2 regions of the Halobacillus sp. B23F22_5 genome follow, and region 2 is predicted to be linked to the other one. Evidence: a T-box and tRNA genes for the amino acid it is inferred to sense, from the RefSeq annotation. Region 2 holds a T-box; the other holds one or more tRNA genes.
The links. The T-box of region 2 lies ahead of leuS (leucine--tRNA ligase). A T-box ahead of a tRNA ligase gene usually reads a tRNA of that ligase, here a tRNA-Leu.
Positions count from the first base shown of each region.

Region 1 (11,269 bases), on a different contig from region 2:
GTCGGTCTTACCATGGGAATCAATACAGGAGTTGGTGATGCAGGGGTTCAAAGCTCGTTATATTCGGTTTTGTTCTTTCATCTATTGCCTGAGGGAATAGCGCTGTTTATTCCGATTTTTGTTTATCAATATAGGTGGTTGATGTTTTTGAGTGCCATTTTTTGTTTATCCCTGATTATTTGGATAGCTTCATGGGTAGGCTTCCATATGCCACAGGTTTATACCATCAGGAATTCTTCCTGGCTCATGGGTGTTGCGATAGGGACGCTTGGTTATGGAGCGATTTACGAGATTTTGATACCAGCCATTAAGCGAATTTCAAAAGTAGCTGCTCTAGTGATATTAATCCTTACCTTTATGATTACCTTTTTGTATTTCCGGATGATGTAGCCCGAACGTGATTCAAAATAACGGTTTCTTGTTAAAAAGCCCGCTTTCCATATCACTATGAGAAAAGTGGGCTTTGGCGTTATCTTTTAACCAATGACAAATAGAATAGAGGATGGGCATTCATCCTGAACTACTGCAATGGTGTTTTTTATAGAAAACGGAAATATTTTGAAAATATATCTTGTGGAAGGGGTGGAGGTTTGGAATAATAATAGTAACTTTCTAATTGATTCGTTATGTGTGCATGGGGAAGGCAGCTTTTTATGAAAGAAGGGGAGACATGGAGCATGTTATTGATGTAAAAGGGTTAACGAAAAGTTTCGGCAGTGTCCAGGCGGTAAAGGATATGTCATTCTCTGTCCGCCCAGGGGAAATTTTCGGAATCATCGGGCCGAACGGAGCGGGTAAAACGACCACACTTGAAATGCTTGAAGGCATCCTGAAACCGGATAGCGGCACGATTGATGTGTTGGGACTTGATCCGAGCAGGCAGTTGAGGAAGTTGAACAACCGAATTGGTGTCCAATTTCAAGCTACTTCCATTCAGAAGAAAATGAAAGTAAAAGAAGCACTTGATCTATTTTCTTCCTTTTATAAGCAGGCAACGCAAAAAGAGTATTTAATCGAGATTTTGGGCTTAGGGGATAAGTTGAATGTTGCGTTTGAGGATTTGTCAGGTGGTTGGAAACAGCGGGTGACCCTTGCGCTGGCAACGCTTCACAAACCGGAAATTTTATTCCTCGATGAGCCGAGTATGGGACTCGATCCTCATGCCCGCCGGGAAATGTGGTCGATGATCAAGCTGATGAGAGAGCAGGGAAGTACGATAGTGATTACCACGCATTACATGGAAGAGGCGGAGAAGCTGTGTGACCGAGTGGCTATGATATACAGCGGACACTTGAAAGCGTTGAATACACCAGTAGAATTACTGAATGAAATGAAAGCTCATTACCTGGCTTTTGAAAGCGATGGCCTGGAGTACGACTACCTGATTACTGTACCGGGGGTGGCACGGGTAGAGCAGGAAGGTGATTCGTTCAAGGTTTTCAGTGAGGATCAACAAATGACTGCTTACCATATTTTTAATTACTGTCACGATAAAGGAATCAGTCTGACTAACTTCAAGTTTGAAAAAGGGTCCCTCGATGACTTATTCGTTCATTACCTGGAAAAGGAGCAGACGGGATGATACAAGTAATGAAGCTCGCAAGTATTGAAACGAAAATGTTTTTCAGGGATCGTCTCAGTGTTTTCTGGACGTTTTTGTTTCCTGTCGCCATGATTTGGCTGTTCGGTTCCATGTTCGTCGGTAATGAAATGAACGGTCTTTCTTTTGCCCAGATGTTTGTCCCTTCCTGGATTGGTGTCAATATCGTTACGACATCGTTTTTTACACTCGGAACCGTATTAGCCGGCTACCGGGAAACGGGCGTTTTGCGGCGTTATCAGTCTACTCCGCTTCAGCCCTGGAAAATCCTTGCCGCTCATACAGTGCAAGGGACGGTTATTTTCTTTATTTCTGCTGTACTGCTAATGGTGTTCGGGATGCTGATGTACGATTTAACGCTGCCTGCATACATGGGTAGTACGATAGTAGCCTTACTGATCAGTATCGCAGCATTTTTCCCGTTTGCGTTGTTTTTGACCTCATTGGCGAAAAACACCCAGGCTGCTGCAGCAATCAGTTCGTTATTTTTGAATCTCATGTTGTTCTTATCTGGGGCGACGTTCCCGCTCGAGTTCATGCCGACAGTCCTCCAGTATGTGGCGAAAATCCTGCCACTCTACTATGTCATCATTATGTTACGTGGTACATGGAGCGAGTCTCCGATTACAGAATATGGGGGCGAGATAGGTATATTATTAGGAATAGCCGTGATATCTACCATTCTGGCGTCTCGTTTTTTTCGTTGGAGCGGGAAGTAGAATAAAAAGCATAAATTGCTTCGAAGATATTCTCATAGACTAAAAGACCGCCGTTTGCCGATCGTGGACGGTGGTTTTTGTATGGGTTTAATAGTTGCAGACCCTGCAAGCATGAAGATGAGTTTGTACTATTGACAATATACCAATAGGGGTATATACTATACAATGTAAACCATAAGGGGTATATTTAAGGGGAGGTCAATATCGTATGAAAAATAAAATGATTAAACTAGTGGTAGCTTTAACACTAGTATTATCTCTGCTTGCAGTGAGCGGTACACCACAAAAAGCGAGCGCGGAAACAACGGCAGCAGACGTCCTTGTCACTTATGGTCAAATTGGCGCGGATTCCTATACAGATACGTTGGACGGGGTATTGTATACCGTTGATTCTATCGGATTTATGGCTGATCGTATCCTTTGGACAGAGGAACAAATCGGAATTATGGCCGACCGGATAGTCTATGTAACCGAATTTTCTCAAGATAATTCTATTAAGGTTATCTACATGGCGACAGCACTATGGCCGACTGGTGAGCAAGATGGTGGCTATACCTATGAGGTATCCTTAATGCCGGTAGCGGCACTTCCAACAGGTTGGTGAATCTAAAATCAGAACCAGGTGATGTTTAGCAGCTATCACCTGGTTTTTTTCATTTGCTGGAGTTGAATTTTACAAACAGATTTAATATAATTCTGAATGAAAAGAAAAGGAATACGGGGCGAAGTGGTGGAATTGGCAGACACGCTTGACTCAAAATCAAGTGCCTTCCCGGGCGTGTGGGTTCGAGTCCCACCTTCGCCACTTGATACGAAAGAGCTCTCACATCGAGAGCTCTTTTTCATGCCATATGAGGAGGGACATATTTCGTTTTGAAGGCCGTCTTCATCGGTTCAGCTTTCAGGATGGCCAAAAGTTGTTCAGCCATATAGGATGGGGGATGCTTCAATCCGCCGTTGATCCACTCGATGATCATTCCGAGAATCGCATAAGACTGATAACTCGCGTGTAAGTCAGGGTTGACGTCCGGATTAGACTGGAGGGCTGTGAGGTCTTCTAATGCCAGCTCTTTCAATGTCTGGATAAACTTTTCCTGGAAGCCTGGCAAAGCGTTAGAGCGGATGACAATCTGATAGAACTTTGAGTTTTGTTCCACATGGTCGAAAATTTTTATGGCAGATGAAGAGAGACTGGACACTTCGAACGTTTCCTTGTCGTTATATGGCTCCCGGTAAGATTCTATCAAACCGGTCATGACATCTTCGATGATTTCATCCAGCAAATCATCTTTGTATTTATAATGTTTGTAAAAGGTACCCCGATTATAATCGGCGGTCGTAACGATATCTGTAATCGTAATATCCTGGAAATCTTTTTCCTCCATTAAGGTAAGGAGGGAGTTCTGCAACGCCTTCTTCGTCCGCCTGACTCGTTTATCTTTATCCATCCTATCAGCCTCCTGTCTGGTTTTTTCATACAATAAGCAACAATCCTTTAAGCAGGTGTTGATTATTGAACACCCCATCGTGTTATTGCTGATTGTGCCTTCTGATTACGTTCATTATACTTAAAAGTGTAGGCTATTGCACATTTGCATCACTAGAAAGTAAGCGTATTCAAATAGGGAGGCGTTTTATATGAAGCTTCAAGACAAAGTGGCAGTCGTGACGGGTGCAGCGTCCGGGATGGGAAAAGCTATCGCGGAACTCTATGCGAAAGAAGGAGCGAAAGTAATCGTAGCTGATTTGAATCTCGAAGGGGCTGACCAGGTCGTTGCGGAGATTACGTCAAGTGGTGGCACGGCGAAAGCAGTAAAAGTGAATGTAGCCGAACTGGCGGACGTGGAAAACATGATCGATACTGCAGTGAATGAATACGGTACCTTGGACATACTGGTCAACAACGCCGGGATCATGGATGGGTTTGAGCCGGCCGGGGATATTGAGGATGACAAATGGGACATGATTTTTGATGTCAATATCAAAGGGGTGATGCGTGCCACACGAAAGGCGATTCCAATCTTCCTTGAAAAAGGAAAAGGCGTCATCATCAACACGGCGTCGACTGGGGGAGAGAACGGTGCCCATGCGGGTGCAACTTATGCTGCTTCCAAGCACGCGGTCGTCGGCTTCACGAAAAACACCGGCTTCATGTATGCCAATAACGGAATACGCTGTAATGCGATCGCTCCAGGGGCGGTTGAAACGAATATCGGAGCTTCTATGAAGAACGTCAACGAATTCGGCGCAGGTCGGACGAAGCTGGCACATTCCGTAATTCCTCGAACCGGTCAGCCGGAAGAAATTGCCCTGGTGGCATTGTTCCTGGCCTCTGATGACTCCAGCTTTGTGAACGGAACCGTCATTACCGCAGATGCCGGCTGGACAGCAGCTTTTTAATAACGAAGAGAATATTACGCGCTCCCATTGGGGGCGCGTATTTTTTTATTTTCCCCTTTTTGCATGTTACCAATTTAGACAAAAATACAAACCAAATATGTGAGAGACATCACATCCCCTCATGGGTACCTCCTATAAGATGTAAGCATGGTTGATAGTTACAGAAAAAGGGAGGTCAAACCATGAAATGGAACATATTGATTTTTATTGCTGGTTTTGTTGTCGCTTTTGCGGGTGGTTATTTGTTCATGGGAATGGATGATAGCACAGCAGCAACAGATCAGCCGGAGTCATCGGTTAATGAAACGGAAACTAAATCGGAGGAAGCTGGTGAAAATGAAGCGAAAAAAGAGGAAACACCAGATGAAACGGAAGCTGTTGCAACAGGAGAGGGTGAAGCGCTCCAGGCCAACAACTGTCTTTCCTGTCATGCTGTAGAGTCGCTCGATTTACAAGGGGGAACCACTGGCCCGGATTTATCTGATGCTTATTCCACTGTCGAAGATAAGCACGGCAAGCCGGTAGAAGAATTCCTGCAGGAACCGACATCAGCAGTCATGTCGACGGTGATTTCAGGAAATCCTTTGCCGGATGAGGAACGTGAAAAAATCGTGGAAGCTTTGAAAAAAGCATCCGAGCAGGGTGAATAGGGGGAGAGCACAGTGAATATGCAGCGAATTTTATATGGAGTAGTGGGTGTCCTGGCAGGTCTGTTGGTTTCCATCGTCTTTTTTGCCGATTTCAATCAGGCCAATGCAGGGGACGCAGCTGCTAATAAGAGTAAAGCAGAAAAAGTTTATGTACCTTATGGTGAGCAGGATGAATATTACATGTTCGCATCTGGCGGCCATTCCGGACAGTTGTTCGTTTATGGTGTCCCGTCGATGAGAAAAATTCGTACCGTTCCGGTATTCACTCCGGATCCGGCAACAGGGTATGGGTTTGATGATAAAACGAAGGAAATGCTCGGAGGCTATAGCTGGGGCGACTTCCACCATCCGGCTGTTTCAGAAACGGGCGGGGATTATGATGGCGAGTTCCTGTTTGCTAATGACGTGGGGAATAACCGGGTTGCTGCTGTTGATCTCAGCACCTTCCATACATCCGATATTATGAGCCTGCCGAACATGGGTGGCCCTCATGCCGGGGTGTTCGTAACAGAAAATACCGAATACATTGCTATGCCGACGCGGTTCGCTCGTCCGCTGGCAGGGGAATATGCAGAACTCGATAAGTATGAAGAAGATTATAAAGGCGTTGTTTCGATGACTACTTTTGATCGGGAGTCGAAAAAATTTGACTTAGCTTACCAGATCGTTTTGCCGCCATGGTCTTATGACTTATCGGATGCTGGTAAAAAGATGTCAAAGGATTGGATCGTCATGACGACGTATAATACGGAGTTCGCAACGACCAACCTGGAAATCAACGCTTCCCAGAATGATCGTGACTACATTGTCATGATCAACTGGAAACGTCTTGAGGACGAAGTGGCGAATGGCAATTATAACGAGGTCAACGGAGCAAAAATGATCGACCCACGCGACGTACCTGGTGCCATTTTTGCCATTCCGGTAGCTAAATCACCGCACGGCGTTGATGTGACACCGGATGGAGAGCGTTTTATTGCTTCCGGAAAACTTGCTCCACTGATGACGGTATTTTCTTTTGAAAAAGCCTTTGAAGCGATCGAATCCAAAGATTTTAAAGGGGAGGAATTTGATATCCCGGTTCTTCCTTATGAAAAAGTAATGGAACGTGAAGTGGATCCGGAAGGGGCACTTGGACCATTGCATACCCAGTTTGATGACAAGGGGCATGCCTACAACACGATGTTCATTTCCTCGGAAATAGTGAAATGGAGGGTTGATAGCGGGGAAGTCATCGATCGTAAACCGACCTATTATTCTCCAGGCCATGCTTCTGCAGCGGAAGGGGACACCATTGAACCGGATGGAAAATATATTGTCGCTTTGAACAAAATCGCCAAAGACAATTTCTTATCAGTAGGCCCTTCTCATCCGGAATCAATGGACTTGTTCGATATTTCTGGTAATAAAATGGAGCATCTGATGACGGCACCGACTGATCCAGAGCCACACTATGCTCAGATCGTTCATCGTGACAAAATCAAACCAAAGAAAATCTACGATAAAGATGAGTCACGGGAAAATTCTGTCTGGTCACAGGATGATGCCCGAATTGAAAGAAAAGGCGATGAAGTCCATGTCTATGGAATCGCCATGCGCTCGAAGTTCGTATTTGACGCAAAAGCGGAACGGCCTGATGCAGTCACGGTCAAACAAGGGGACACGGTCTATTTCCATATGACCAATATCGACTTGGATCAGGACATCACGCACGGTTTTGGAATCAATGATTATGACTTGAACTTTGAAATCCAGCCAGGTCAGACGAATACGCTGACGTTCAAAGCGGATAAAGCTGGAACATTCCCGATCTATTGTACAAACTTCTGCTCTGCCTTGCATCAGGAAATGAGTGGATATTTACTCGTAGAACCAAAATAAACAACTCCAATTGGAAAAGTGAGGGGATCCCTTCACTTTTCCAATCCATTTTAGGAGATGAGGGGTTATGAAAAAGAACTTATCCAACACATCAGCTGCCCTGATGGCAGTAGGTGGTGTTCTACTCGTTGTCAGCATATTTCTTCCCTGGTGGGGAATGAAATTTTACGCGCCGCAATATCAGGAAGGACTGGATATCATCGTCTATCCGACGACCCTTGATGGAGATATTGATATTGTCAATGGACTGAATCATTATATTGGAATGGCAGAGTTCAGTAATGCATCGTTTCCGGAACTGGTCTTCATGCCTTATATAATTGGAGGATTTGCAGTATTGGTGCTTATCGGGGCTGTACTGAGGAACAAAAAAGCGCTGGCTGGTCTGATCGGTTTGTATGTTGCACTTGGTGCACTTGGTATCTGGGATATGTATCGCTGGCTGAAAAAGTTCGGTACCGATCTTGATCCGAAGGCACCGATTGAATTGGAACCCTTTGTTCCTCCATTAATCGGGGAAAACACAATTGCCAACTTTGTCACGAATAGTGCGTTCAGTTATGGGGCTTATCTTCTTGCGGTCGTGTTCCTGTTGCTCGTTATTCCTTTATGGAAGGATCGAAAACTATGAAACAGGTGATCATAGGCTTGTTGCTAGCCGTGTGTTTATGGCTGCTGCCTGGGGTGGCGGCAGCTAATGGCAGCAATGAAATACAGAATCTGATTGAAGAAACGCCGGCCGGAGGAGAACTGATACTGGAGAAAAAGACGTATAAAGGAAACGTCCTCATCACAAAACCGATGACGGTAAAGGGGAAGAATGGAACGAAGGTACATGGAGACGGAACTGGTAATGTTATAGAAATAGAAAGTCCTGATGTCACGTTAGAAAACTTGGAAATCCGCTACAGCGGCAGAAGTCGTGATACTAGTGAAGAGTTCGCAGGTGTCAGAGTGCTGGATGAAAATATTACACTTAAAAACCTGGATATTGCGGAAACATATCATGGCATTTATATTAATCAGTCCAAACATATTGTGATAAAAAATAACACGATCGTAGGCCTCGATACACCGTCACTTGGTGATATGGGGAGCGGTATTCACATTGTCCGCTCAGGCGACAATCACATCGAGGGAAATTCCATTAAGCAATCGCGTGATGGAATCTATGTCGAATACTCCGATAATAATGAAATCATTAATAATACAGTAAAGGAAACACGTTATGGATTACATTATATGTACTCCAACTTTAATCGATTCGAAGCGAACAAGTTCATCCAGAATACCGGTGGTGCTGCCATTATGCACTCCGATAATATTGAACTTCGGAATAATAGTTTTTCTTACAATCACGGTTCCCGCGCTTTCGGTCTCATCATCCAGGGAAGCAGGGAGATCGACGTCATCGATAATAAATTCTATTTAAACCAGCGTGGATTGTACCTGGAACAATCGACCAGCAATATGATTGAGGGGAATACGTTTTTCAAAAATAAAATCGGCATAGAAGTCTGGTCTTCCAGCACCTCCCATTTTTTTATTAAGAATTCGTTCCATGAAAACAGCAGTGATGTGATCGCAGTTGGGGGCGAGTCCAACAATCAGTTTTTCAAAAATGGGGTAGGCAACTATTGGAATACTCCGATGCTTGACCTCGATCAGGACGGAACAGGAGACAGGGAAATGACTTCTACTTCAGCTATCAGTCAGCTTATTGAAGAAAACGAGCTCGTCTATTTGTTTTTGGAAAGTCCGGCCATGACTGTTTATGAACAGCTGAACAACCTGCTATCTGGACAGCAAACGATGGCGCTCGATAAATATCCGCTTATGAAAGAGAATCCATCAGCGAATGAGGCATGGATGTTTGGCGGGGCCGGGATTTTGGCTGCAGGAATTTACATGTGGAAAAGAAGGAGGCGGATGTAATGGCTTATTTATGGAAAGAGGGGCTGGAACAAGCGCGAGGGATGGGACTATGGATCGGGCTGGGGCTGGTGATGTTGACCTCGATTTTTCTTATCGCAGAAGCCCGGACTTACCCGGACGAACTCGCATTTGAAGCACTGCTCTTATCTTTATATGATATCAATATTTATCTGCTTCCGTTATTTGCCTTGTTTATCGCTTCCTTCGCCGTCTTTCAGGAAAAGGAACTGAAGACATTGATGATTTTGCTGACAAAGCGAGAGTCTCATTTATCGTTTTTGGTGAAAAAATCTTTTGCGATCCAGTTCGTAGTTCTGGCAGCATTCGTGCTGGGATACTTTGTGCTTGCCTTGTTTATGAAAGCTTTTCTGTCTTTTCAGATCACAAGCTTTTTAACATTCCTTTTTATCATTGTAATTTTCTTACTGATCTTCAACCAGCTCGGCATTTTGCTTGGTACGGTTTGTAAATCGAAGATGCAGCTGGTGGGTGCCAATGTGCTCGTCTGGTTCGTCACCGTCTTTTTACTCGACTTGATGTTCCTATATTTCCTGCCGGCGGTTTCCTATGACAATGTCCAGGTATTTTCGTGGTTCTATTTCCTGAATCCAATTCATGCCATGCGGTTTTATTTGGAAACATCATTGGGATTATTTTCAATGGATCATTTATCCAGGCTGTTGAATGAAATGATCTTCATGGATGTCAGGTACTTCCTTTTGATCAATGTCATTACCTGGCCAGGATTATTCTTTCTATTATCAACGAAGTTTCGTCATGGAGGTGAGCTGCGTGATTGAAATCAAAGGTCTCTCTCACGCCTATCAGAAGAATAAGGTGCTGGATGCTATTCATTTAACGATTGGTGCCAATGAACGTTGTGCGCTGGTAGGAAGGAACGGTGCCGGGAAGTCGACGCTGATCCGGCTCTTGCTCGGTTTGGAAAAAGTGAAGAAAGGGACGATTACACTCGCCGGTCATTCCAATAAGACCGGCAAGTGGAAGTCACGCGTTTCTTACTTGCCTGAGAAGTTCCAACTGTACCCACACTTGACTGGTTATGAGAATATGCGTTTTTTTGCAAGCCTTGCTGAAAAAGAAATATCAGACACGATCATTGAAGAGAAGCTGAAACTTGTGGCCTTATGGGAGGATCGTAATAAGACGGTTACGAGCTACTCGAAAGGGATGCTCCAGCGACTTGGGCTGGCGGTGACGTTATACTACGATACCGATATCATCATTTTGGATGAACCGACGAGCGGACTGGATCCGATCGGGCGGGAAAAGTTGTTGCAAATCATCGATGGACTAGAAGGCAAAACGATACTGATGGCCTCCCACCATCTTTCCGAAATTGAACGCGTCTGCACCGATGTAGCATTTTTAGAAGCGGGAAAATTAACGAAATATAACATCCATGAATTTATAGGAGAGCAGATGAAGAGGGGGAGTTGGGCATGAAAAAGCTAGTACTATTGGTATTGGTGATGGTCTTTGGATTAGCGGCATGCGGAGGGAATGATATCGCTTTTTCGGTTGAAGATACGCCATTATATAAACAGGGAGAAGCCTCCGTGGTGACGGTCCGTGCTGAACAAGGTGGAGAACCGGTGCAAGGACTTACCTTGAAGGGATTGATGGAAATGGAAAAAATGGATCATGGCGAGATTGACATCAACTTTTCGGACAACGGCGACGGTACCTATACCGGAGAAGTAGAACTACCGATGTCAGGGGAATGGATACTCGATCTGACTAGCGGGGATGCGGAAAAAATTCTGACAATCGACGTCGGTGAAGGGGGATCGCGATGAAAATCTGGGTGCTTATACTCGGGATGATGGTTGTACTTATAACGGCTGGATGTCAACCGGAAGCAGCAGAACAGAAAGAGAGTAGCAGTGTCAGCGCAGAAGAAGTGGATGCCACTTTACGTGAGAATGAAGTGGTTCGGATCGGGGAAGAGGTGTTCTTGGATGAAGATCTGACATTGTACACGTTGATGCAGCAGGTGAAAATCGAACTACTTCGGCATCAGGATGAGCAGCAACTTTCTGGTGATGAGCTAGCTGACAGGCAGA
Region 1 covers NZ_JBIEKI010000007.1:139,339-150,607, forward strand. The annotation lists gene ACGTN9_RS11800 (ZIP family metal transporter) at 1-390, shown strand, start outside; gene ACGTN9_RS11805 (ABC transporter ATP-binding protein) at 671-1,582, shown strand; gene ACGTN9_RS11810 (ABC transporter permease) at 1,579-2,319, shown strand; gene ACGTN9_RS11815 (hypothetical protein) at 2,528-2,923, shown strand; tRNA gene ACGTN9_RS11820 (tRNA-Leu) at 3,041-3,124, shown strand; gene ACGTN9_RS11825 (TetR/AcrR family transcriptional regulator) at 3,162-3,767, opposite strand; gene ACGTN9_RS11830 (SDR family oxidoreductase) at 3,958-4,719, shown strand; gene ACGTN9_RS11835 (c-type cytochrome) at 4,902-5,369, shown strand; gene nosZ (Sec-dependent nitrous-oxide reductase) at 5,388-7,250, shown strand; gene ACGTN9_RS11845 (hypothetical protein) at 7,318-7,881, shown strand; gene nosD (nitrous oxide reductase family maturation protein NosD) at 7,878-9,185, shown strand; gene ACGTN9_RS11855 (ABC transporter permease subunit) at 9,185-9,985, shown strand; gene ACGTN9_RS11860 (ABC transporter ATP-binding protein) at 9,978-10,649, shown strand; gene ACGTN9_RS11865 (FixH family protein) at 10,646-11,002, shown strand; gene ACGTN9_RS11870 (hypothetical protein) at 10,999-11,269, shown strand, end outside.
Region 1: it has a tRNA-Leu gene. The T-box ahead of leuS (leucine--tRNA ligase) is inferred to sense a tRNA for this amino acid. The anticodon was not compared.

Region 2 (11,269 bases):
GCAATCAATAATTCCACTTTCCATTACCCCTTCTATCTATTTAGGTTGGGTTTCCCCGTCCCAGTTCATCATACCGCCTTCTAAGTTGCGCACCTTGAAGCCCTGTTGATCCAGGTACTGGGCAGCATTCATACTGCGTCCACCAGAACGGCAAACCATAATATATTCCTGATCTTTATCTAAATTATTTGCAGCTTCTGGAATATCTCCTAAACGAATGTGTTTTGCTTGCGGGATCATTCCTTGTGCTACCTCATCATCTTCTCGAACATCGATGATTTGTACATCTTTATTTTCTTTTATCATATCTTGTACTTCTTCTGGTTTATATTCATGAATAGCCATCTTGCATTCCTCCTTAAGAACTTTTACCTTCACTAATTTTAAGCAATTTTTTCATAATGTCAAGGGATAGGTGCCGGGGTATGAAAAGCTTATTCACTTATACTATATCTCATTTACCTTTACATTAAACAAAATATAGCTGAGCGAGCCATTATTAGGCTGCTCAGCTATATAATCAATTAGCCACGATATTGACAAGTTTCCCGGGAATAGCGATTACTTTTCTGACTGTCTTTCCTTCCAGCCACTCTTGGACCTTTTCATGCTCAATCGCTTGTTTTTCCAGATCTTCTTTAGAGGCCTCTTTTGAAACTGTCATCTTGGCACGTACTTTGCCCATTACCTGAATAACAATTTCCACTTCATCTTCGACCAATTTAGACTCATCATAAGTCGGCCATTCCTGATAAGCTATTGTACCTTCATGGCCTAACTTTTCCCATAACTCTTCTGCGAGATGTGGTGCTACAGGAGAAAGAATTTTCACAAAACCTTCTATATACTCTTTTGGCAATACTTCCGCTTTGTAACCTTCATTCACAAACACCATCATCTGGGATATTCCGGTGTTAAAACGTAGTTCTTCAAAGTTTTCGGTCACTTTTTTGACTGTTTCATGATAGACCTTTTCCAGCGTCTTATCTGAACTGTCTGTCACCTTATCGGATAATTTCTCACCTTCTGCCACGATCAAACGATAGATACGATCAAGGAATCGGCGTGCGCCATCCAATCCATTAGTCGACCAGGCTACAGAGGCATCAAGCGGTCCCATGAACATTTCATATAAACGAAGAGTATCTGCTCCATGGGAATCTACGATATCATCCGGATTAACAACATTCCCTTTAGACTTACTCATTTTTTCGTTATTTTCCCCAAGTATCATTCCTTGGTTAAATAGTTTCTGGAATGGTTCTTTGGTAGGGACCACACCAACATCATATAAAACCTTATGCCAGAAACGTGCATACAATAGGTGTAATACAGCGTGTTCTGCTCCTCCGATGTAGATATCGACCGGCAGCCATTTCTTTAGTTTATCGTAGTCGGCCAGTTTTTCATCATTTTGAGGATCAATATAGCGTAGATAATACCAACAGCTGCCTGCCCATTGTGGCATGGTATTCGTTTCCCTGCGCCCTTTCATTCCTGTGTCTGGATCTGTTACATGAACCCAGTCATCAATATTAGCTAATGGGGATTCCCCTGTACCAGATGGCTTGATTTCTGTCGTTTTCGGCAATACCAATGGAAGCTCTTGCTCGGGCACAGCTGACATGGAACCATCTTCCCAATGAATCATCGGAATCGGTTCACCCCAATATCGCTGACGGCTGAATAACCAGTCTCGCAGGCGATAGGTCGTCTTCTTCTCCCCTTTACCATTTTCAACAAGCCACTCGATTGCTTTTTGAATGGCTTCTTCTTTATCAAGCCCATTCAACATTCCGGAGTTGATGTGTTTGCCGTCTCCGGTATAAGCTTCTTTCTCAAGATCGCCGCCTTCAACAACGGCTACGATCGGTAAGTCATATTTATGTGCAAACTCATAATCACGTTCATCATGAGCTGGTACTGCCATGATCGCGCCACTTCCATAAGTCATCAGTACATAGTCTGCCACCCAGATCGGTACCTTATTGCCATTAATTGGATTAATTGCGTAGGTCCCTGTAAATACACCGGTTTTATCTTTAGCAAGATCGGTACGTTCCAAATCACTTTTTGCTTTTGCAGTTTGTAAATATTGATTTACTTCAGTCTTTTGGGTATCTGTTACAATTTTTTCCACAAGTGGATGCTCAGGTGCAAGTACCGCATACGTAGCTCCATATAGTGTATCCGGGCGTGTGGTGAATACATCGAAGCTTTCGTCGTAGCCATCAATATCAAAAACCACTTCCGCTCCTTCTGACTTTCCAATCCAGTTGCGTTGCATATCTTTAATGCTTTCCGGCCAATCGAGCTCTTCTAAATCCTCGAGGAGACGATCTGCATATTCCGTAATCTTAAGCATCCACTGCTTCATTGGGCGTCTTTCCACAGGGTGGCCGCCACGTTCGCTTTTCCCATCGATTACTTCTTCATTAGCTAATACTGTACCAAGTGCAGGACACCAGTTGACCGGAACTTCATCCACATAAGCCAACCCTTTTTCATATAGCTTAAGGAAAATCCACTGTGTCCATTTATAATAATCCGGATCAGTAGTATTGACTTCACGATCCCAATCATAAGAAAAACCTAGTGCTTTAATTTGACGGCGAAAATTATCGATATTCTGTTTAGTAAATTCAGCTGGATCATTTCCAGTATCAAGGGCATATTGTTCAGCAGGAAGGCCGAATGCATCCCAACCGATCGGATGAAGCACTTCATATCCTTGCATCCTTTTCATACGGGAAACAATGTCTGTCGCCGTATACCCTTCCGGATGGCCGACATGCAGTCCTGCTCCCGAAGGATATGGAAACATGTCAAGTGCGTAGAATTTCTTTTTATCGGATGAAGCATCAGTCTGGAAAGTTTTATTACTGTACCAGTAGTCCTGCCACTTCTGTTCAATTTTCTTATGGTTAAAAGCCATAGCTTTTCCTCCATTCTTTTTTTAAATATAAAAAAAGCCTCTCATCCCATAACTGGGACGAGAAGCTTGTATTCCCGCGGTACCACCCAAATTGACGTATGACACGTCCTCTTCAGCATCGATAACGGCGATGAGCCGGCAAAAGCTACTTGCATTCACTTCTGCAACATCCAAGGTGAGTTCATCAGTTACAAGGCCAGCTTACACCTGCCGCTGACTCTCTGAATTTCTTGCAGGCTGATTACTATTCCTCTTCCAAGTCGTTGTATGAATATATCTATCCGTATCTTAATGAAACGTGCGGGCTTTGTCAAGCAATGGCAAAAGGAGTCACGTAGCGATATCTCTTTTTGTAAAGGAAAAATGGCTGATTAACAAAAATACAAGCAAATAGAGCATCAACACTGTTACAGAAAACAGCGGGCTGATTCCTTCTATCATGGGCTTAGGCTGTAAATATTGGCTTAAGTCCGTATGTGTGAACAGATAAAACTTGACGAACGCGTATTCTCGAAACAAGAATACCAGTTGCTGACCAGTAAACATAAGGAAAATCGACAATCCAATCGCTAAAGCATTGGAACGTGACAAGGTGCCAATCATGAAAGCGAAGGAAGTCATTATAATCATATTTACAAAAGCTAGACCATATAACTGAAGGGATTCCGTCCAAACCGACTGTTCCACGATTTTATCTCCAACCATAGTAAGCAATACACCATCTCCTCCATCAAGGAAGATAAGTCCTCCAATGATGGCAGCAAGATAGGTGATAAGCGCTAACGTAAGAGAAAATAATAATGTAGTGAAGTATTTTGCCCACAATATTTTCCCTCTTTTTACAGGGCGGATCGTCAATAATTTGATCGTTCCCCACGTGAACTCTGAAGCGACAATGCCAGAGGCGATGATGACCGTGAATAACACAGCAAATGTAATATTGCTTTTGGAGTCCAGTAGATATTGAGTAAAGCCTGTATGTTTGGGAGGAGGGATATCTTCCTCAAGACGGTGCTGGGCAATAGCCACCTGATCTTGATAATACATTTTTTCCTCCATATTTTCCGACCGAGCTGCTTGCTGTTCATATGCAGTCAGTTGCTGACTGACTTGTTCCTCCCATGGTGTAGATTGACTTTGTTGATTACTACTCCAGCTGCTTATAAAAGCAAACAAAAATACAGCGCCAATTAAAATAGCAATAAGAATATAAGTGCTGTTCCTTTTAAAGATTTTCATCCACTCATTCCGAATAAGACGTATCATTTCAGACAATTTGCTCCCCTCCAGTCATTTCTAAGAATTCTTCTTCCAGTGTTTTTTTATGAGGAATTATTTCATAAACATCGATTCCATTTTCTATGAACGTACGATTAATGTGCGCTGCCTGTTCTTTTTCCAGGTTAATCATTAAGCGGTCATCGATTATTTCTACTTCTATATCTTCGTAATTATCTTTTACTATTTGCCTTGCTTTCTCTTTATTAGATACTTTAAAAAGACAGGCTTTCCGTTTGTCCTGTTCACTCCCCTGTACGGATCGTATGGTGATCAACTTGCCTTGCTGGATGATCGCGATACGGTCGCACATCAATTCGATTTCTGAAAGCAAGTGACTGGATACCAATACAGACACACCATCTTCAGCTGCTATTTTTCTTAAATACATGCGGAATTCCCTTATGCCTGCAGGGTCAAGTCCATTTGTCGGTTCATCAAGAATCAAGAACTTAGGTTTATGAAGAATAGCTTGCGCAAGTCCTAACCGCTGCCTCATCCCAAGAGAATAAGCTTGTACTTTATCATGAATTCTTGCCTCTAAACCGACCTGCTTCACTACTTCATTAATACGCTCTTTGGAAATATTGCCTTGCAAACGCGCAAAGTGGACCAGGTTTTGATACCCAGACATGAATTTGTACATTTCAGGATTTTCGACGATTGCACCGACCTGAGAAATGCTTTTTGTGTAATTTTTGTTAAGATGATATCCATCAATGATCACTTCACCGGAGGTTGCCTTCATTAAGCCCACCATCATCCGGATCGTCGTTGTTTTTCCTGCTCCGTTGGGTCCTAAAAAACCAGTTACCTGCCCAGGGTAAAGATCTAAACTCAAGTCATCAATAATTGTTTTACTACCGATTTTCTTCGTTAAGTTTTTCAGTTGGACAACCGGCTGCTTATTCATATCTAGTTCCTCCTTCATATAATCGCTTCATCCAATCTACGACACTCATTTGATATTCCATTCGGATGTTATCTGTAGATTGCTGTCCCAGTACTTTTCCTTCTCTCAAAACGACCACTTCATCAAGTAAAGCCTCAATTTCATTAATATCATGGGTAGTGATAATCAAGGTCTGGATTTGTAAATCGATATATTGAATCACACCCTGAACAATCGAAGTGCGCACCATCGGGTCAAGCCCTGAAAAAGGTTCGTCCAGGAGAATATATGGTGCATTCCTGGCAAGAGTGACTGCCATTTTTACTCTTCCCCTATTCCCTTTGGAGAGATGTTTGATTTTTTCATCATCCTCTATATGCATAAACCTGAGGATGTCCCTCGCTTTCTCGCGTTGAAAATCCGGAAACTGACTTTCGTAGAAATCCACCAGCTGGTCCACCGTGAAAAAAGGATAGAATTGATCGATATCCGACATATAGGCTACCTTCGTACTTATTTTGCGATCTGCCTGCTTTTCATCAATAAGTACTTCTCCATTAGTCGGCTGCAGCAACCCGGCTATCAGCTTAAGCATCGTTGACTTTCCACTCCCATTTTCCCCAATAACTCCAATAATCTTCCCTCGTGAAAAGGAAACATCTATATCATCTAAAGCCTTTTTCAACAAATACTTTTTTGATACATGCTGCAATTCAATCATCGTTTTCCTTCCTTTCCCCCTGGTACTGCGAAAGTCCCTCGACCATTTCATCTACAGTGAACCCCAGTTTGCCCATGTCTTGTACAAAGGCTTCTATATACAACTGCTTCATTTCCGTGCGGAGGTCTTGTAGGCGCTCCTGGTTTTCTGTGACGAAAGTACCTTGCCCTCGTTTTGTTTCTACGATTCCTAAATGCTCCATCTCCCGGTAAACTCGTTGCATCGTATTCGCATTCACCCCGGTCTCTACTGCAAACTCTCTTACGGATGGTAATTTATCGCCAGCAGTGCGATCACCTCGGATGATTTCGCTGGAAACTTTATCGATCAACTGCTGGTAGATTGGCTTATCCGGCTTGAAATCCATCACCATGACTTACACCTCTACCTTTCGATCTATCAAAACAATGCTGAGAATGTATAAAACTACAATAGCCAGCACCCAGGCCACTACCTCGCCAAGCTCTAAAGGAATACCTCCAGACATATCTCCATGAACCGTCACTCCAAACACACTTAAAAGATCACTAGAAACGCTTTCTATTTTAATTTTCGTATCTCCCCATCCGACTAATTGTTCGTAAAAAGCTGAAGAACGAATCGTAGAAGTGATGCCAGTGATAGCTACAAATAAAATAATAGAAATAACGATACTGAGACCACCGAGGTATGTTTTCAATACTTGATGGATGACCCATAAGAACAATAACAATACCGCCAGTAAAATAGCCTGACCTAAAATAAACATATTTGCGATTAAGGCAACCAGGAACAATTCACCAAATGTTAAAACCACCCATTGCTTGGCGGTGAAAATAGTTATAAGACCGAATATCGTCATTGAAACCATCATGAATAATAATGATTGGATAAACTTAACTCCGACAAGCATGGCTGAAGATTGGGGGCTGTGAAGAAACAATTGCAGCTGGTCAGCTTCCCGATTCAAGCTGTAAATGAGCAAAGCCGATAAAATGAACATATGGAGTACGAGTACTACCCCGGTTATCATAAACATTCTAGCCTCTTGCAAGGAACCAGATACACCGATTGCAAACACCAAACCCACAATCAATACGACGAAGTAATAAACTTTCATCATTGCCCATTCTTTTTTCCATAAGCCAATAAAAGCTTTTCCTCTCACAGAAACCATCCTTTTTGTATTAGTGTACTAGTTAGATAGTACACTAATACAAAATTGGAAGCAATAGCATTTAAGCAAAAGTCTCCACTAAATGTTGGTATTAATTTTTCATAAGAGGTTTATTCAATTATAGGGCCGAATAATGGAACGCTCGATTTCGAGATATTGTTAGAGTTTAGGGGCTCCGGGAAACGATTCGCTTTCCGTGGGCGTGTGCTGAGTCTCCTCAGGCTTCGCCTTGCGGGGCCTCACCTATCACTCAGCTCCCACAGGAGTCTCACCGTTTCCCTACGCCCCTAGTCATGGGAAGTTCTCGAAATCATGGTTATGGAATCGCCCTATGATGTTGAAAAAGACAGTGGCCTCCTTATATCCTTTATAAATTCGTAGGGATGAAGCTTTAATTTTGCACTATTCTTTTTTTGAAGGGTCCGTTTAGTACAAAACTGACTGGATGGGCAGGGAAACGACGAGACTCCCGCGGGAGAAGGGGCTAGGCGAGATCCCGCAGGGCTTTAGCCCGAGGAAGCTTGCCAGGTCCCCCGCAGGAAAGCGAGTCGTTCCCCGGACCATCCCATTCCTCTCATGGTAACGGACCCAAATATCTCGAAACTGAGCCTTCAAGTAAAGGGAGCTTTAGCTGCAAAATTAACAATGAGATTTAACGAAGCCAAGCACAAAAAAACGGCCGGAGCGGCCGTTCCCTACTTACCGATGTTCCAGATCATTTTCATCAAGAATCATATCATTCAGACATTGACTGACTTGCAAATGCAGCCGATGTAATTGATCCTTTTGCTGATGGTTGGCACTATGCATCAATTTATCAATTTCCATCTCCGTCTGTTCCAAGCTTTGTTGTGCTTCCGTATAACTGGCTGTCATCGGATAGCCATTCTGGTTGGCAAGAGACAATTCATATTTTGCCTGCTCTAACCGCTGTTGTGCCTCCTGGATCATCGTTTCGATTGACGCTCTTGTCGCCATAGCAATCACCTCATCCATTAGCTTGGTTAAAAGTTACTTTTTCATACGTGGATATTGGTAGTAGCATCGATCAATGCTACAATTGATTATCATCAATTTTCGGGAAAGAGGAATTAGAATGACTTTAAAAAAAGTGCTTGCTTTTGCTCATGACTTAATGAAGTCAGCCATCAGGGAAGGCGATACTGCCGTGGATGCTACTTGCGGAAACGGCCATGATACACAGCTTTTGAGCAGGCTGGTTGGTGAAACAGGACATGTTTATGGTTTCGATATCCAGGACTCCGCTATTATCACTACACGTGCAAAATTGACAGAGACCCAACAGGAACAGGTTACACTCATTCAAGACAGTCATGATAAAATCGGAAGGTATATGAAACATGAGCATGTCACCTCTTTGAGAGCAGCTATTTTTAACCTTGGCTATTTGCCAGGGAGTGACAAGTCCATAGTCACAACCCCGAGTTCAACATTGGCTGCCGTAGAACAGCTGCTTGAACTCCTCCAGCCCGAAGGCGTGATCGTATTAGTGGTTTATCACGGTCATCCTGGAGGCAAGGACGAAAAAGACCAACTGTTAAAATACGTGCAAAACTTAGACCAGCATTCATTCCACGTACTGCAATATGGGTTTATCAACCAGAGAAATGCCCCACCGTTTGTACTGGCAATTGAAAAACGAAAATAAAACCCGGATAGTCGCTTACAGCGATTTTCCGGGTTTCAACATATGATAGATCTTTGTATTATAATGAAAAAACTTCGCCTTCCTGCCACTGACTTTTAATAAGTCACGCACAAATGTCTTTGCATTTTGCAATCTGCTCACCTTTCGATCAGCAAGATACATCCCGACCAACCCTTCCTGAATCATTCCATGAAAGGCAGGGTCAGGCAGCAGTTTAGTCCTTGCTTTTGTTTCTTTCACAAAATATACAAAGCGCTGTCTCATTTCCTCGTCAGTTTCGTAATAGGAACAGAAATTGAGGTCACCTTCTATTTTATCCTCCTGTTGGTCAATATAATAATCCAACAAAATATGCAGACCTTGTAAAAAAGGAAAATAACTTTCGGCCACTTTTTTGGCAAGGACTTCATTCATTTTTCCGCCTAGTGTGTAAGAAACGAGGCAGAAGATTCCAAGTGTCGATCCAGTACAAGCAGAAAACTCATACCACTTCAGTTTTTTTCCAGCCTCGTATTGGGAGAACCATGTTTGCAGCCTTGGAATCCTCTCTTCCTCCACCACGTGCTTATGTACTTGAAGATCATTATATAAATTTCCCAGCTGGATGACATGCGGATGAGATATATGATAATCATTCGGCTTAGCTAATACGTACTGGCATGTTAGTACGAGCGATTCAAGATAGCCGCCATCATTTTGATCTTCCCGGAACTGGTAATAATTTTTCACAGGATTTCCCGGAGTCAATGCATCGGTCATTGCTTGATGAAGCATGCGAAAATCTTTCGGATCCATGGAAGTGCTGCGGTCACAAAGGTTGTCCAAATAATCGCTGATGGTTTGATAGGCCACAATGAATTTGACTGCCTGTTTCCACTCATCTGCAGCTAACAAGCTATAGATAGATCCGCCTTCACAATGAAATGTCTTTGCAGAAATACTTGCTAATGCCTGCTTGCGCAGTTCCGGGTTCGGGATGGCTTTCGCTTTTGTAATCCAGCCATCAAGCTCCTTATGAACTTGTGGAAAGACGCTTCTATAAACATTTATCATCATCATCCAGGGATTTGCAGGTGTACGTACAGCCAATGGTTTCACCCCTCCTTGCGCCCGGTTTCTTCCGCTTTCTGTTTCATGAATACTACAATATGTCGGAGAACCGAGTCTCGTTCTGGCTCATTTAAAATTTCATGATATAAGTTTGCCCATTCTCTATAACTTTTTTCACTAATATCCAATTGATTGAACCATCGTTTCGTCTCTTTGATATCCACCATCATATCCTCTCCAGCCTGCACGACTACTGTCGGCACATCCGGAAAATCAGAAAGTCGTTTGAATGCAAGGTTGATGGCTCGTACAAATTCCCAATACCACCGTACTGAAACTTTTTCCAGTATCAATGAGTCTCCTTCATCTGCTTCGATGACTTTCTCGTTGCGAGTCACTTTTTCAGTAACGATTGGAGCTTCCACTTTATATTTAGGATAGACCGCGTCAAGAACACGAGAGACCAGCTTCACCGACTTCCTTGGTTCGTTTAATATGCCAAGCCCAGGTGAAGATAAGATGACTCCCTGAATCTCCGGATGCCTCTCTTCCATCGTGCGGATTGCTACCAGGCCACCCATGCTGTGGCCCAAAAGAAATACCGGCAGCCGAAATTTTGCTGCCTCTTCCAACCAAAAGCTTACTGTATCAATATATTGATCAAAACGGTCGATATGACCACGGCGTCTTGTCGATTTCCCCTGACCAGGCAAGTCTCCATATACGACATGAAGACCTTGCTGTTGAAAAAGTGAGGCTATTTCATCGTATCTCCCTGCATGCTCAAAAGCACCATGGACGATCACTACCACCCCTACAGCGTCATCCGCGTACACTTTTTTCATCGGTTACTCCCCTTTATCAGCCATCGAATTTGCTATACTGTTAATAACTATATTATAAGGGGGATACCCATGTTTTGCGAATATAAAGGAAAGCACCCGAAAATTGCATCCTCCGCTTACATAGCAGAAGATGCAGTCGTTACAGGAGATGTCACTATCGGAGAAAACGTCAGTGTTTGGTTTAAAACCGTCATACGCGGCGATGTAGCTCCAACTTACATAGGGGATAATGTCAACATCCAGGACTTAAGCATGCTCCATCAAAGTCCGGATAACCCACTTATCTTGGAAGAAGGTGTTACCGTCGGACACCAGGTCACCCTCCACTCTTCTATAATAAGAAAACATGCCTTAATAGGGATGGGGTCACTGGTTTTAGATGGAGCTGAAATTGGAGAAGAGGCGTTTTTAGGTGCTGGGAGTCTTGTTCCTCCTGGCAAAAAGATTCCTCCACGGACACTGGCATTAGGGCGTCCAGCTAAAGTCGTCCGCGAACTTACCGAAGCGGATTTTGCAGAAATGAAAAGAATTCGCAGGGAATACGTCGAAAAGGGACAATATTATAAAAACCTGCGCAATAGTGAACAGTGACATTAAAAAATCCCTCCAGCAGTCGCCGGAGGGATTTTATTTGCTTAATAGCAAAGTTGTATAATTATCTCGTAAACTTGTAGCCAACAACAAAGTTTTAAATGAAGGTCAACTTGCTTTCAGGTTTATCTT
Region 2 covers NZ_JBIEKI010000030.1:780-12,048, forward strand. The annotation lists gene ACGTN9_RS20775 (rhodanese-like domain-containing protein) at 1-17, opposite strand, end outside; gene ACGTN9_RS20780 (rhodanese-like domain-containing protein) at 37-345, opposite strand; gene leuS (leucine--tRNA ligase) at 521-2,935, opposite strand; T-box leader at 2,986-3,202, opposite strand; gene ACGTN9_RS20790 (ABC transporter permease) at 3,266-4,201, opposite strand; gene ACGTN9_RS20795 (ABC transporter ATP-binding protein) at 4,203-5,126, opposite strand; gene ACGTN9_RS20800 (ABC transporter ATP-binding protein) at 5,119-5,826, opposite strand; gene ACGTN9_RS20805 (GntR family transcriptional regulator) at 5,819-6,199, opposite strand; gene ACGTN9_RS20810 (hypothetical protein) at 6,203-6,973, opposite strand; gene ACGTN9_RS20815 (DUF2524 family protein) at 7,682-7,978, opposite strand; gene mnmM (tRNA 5-(aminomethyl)-2-thiouridylate-methyltransferase MnmM) at 8,079-8,651, shown strand; gene ACGTN9_RS20825 (tetraprenyl-beta-curcumene synthase family protein) at 8,667-9,740, opposite strand; gene ACGTN9_RS20830 (alpha/beta hydrolase) at 9,746-10,546, opposite strand; gene ACGTN9_RS20835 (gamma carbonic anhydrase) at 10,616-11,137, shown strand; gene asnB (asparagine synthase (glutamine-hydrolyzing)) at 11,235-11,269, opposite strand, start outside.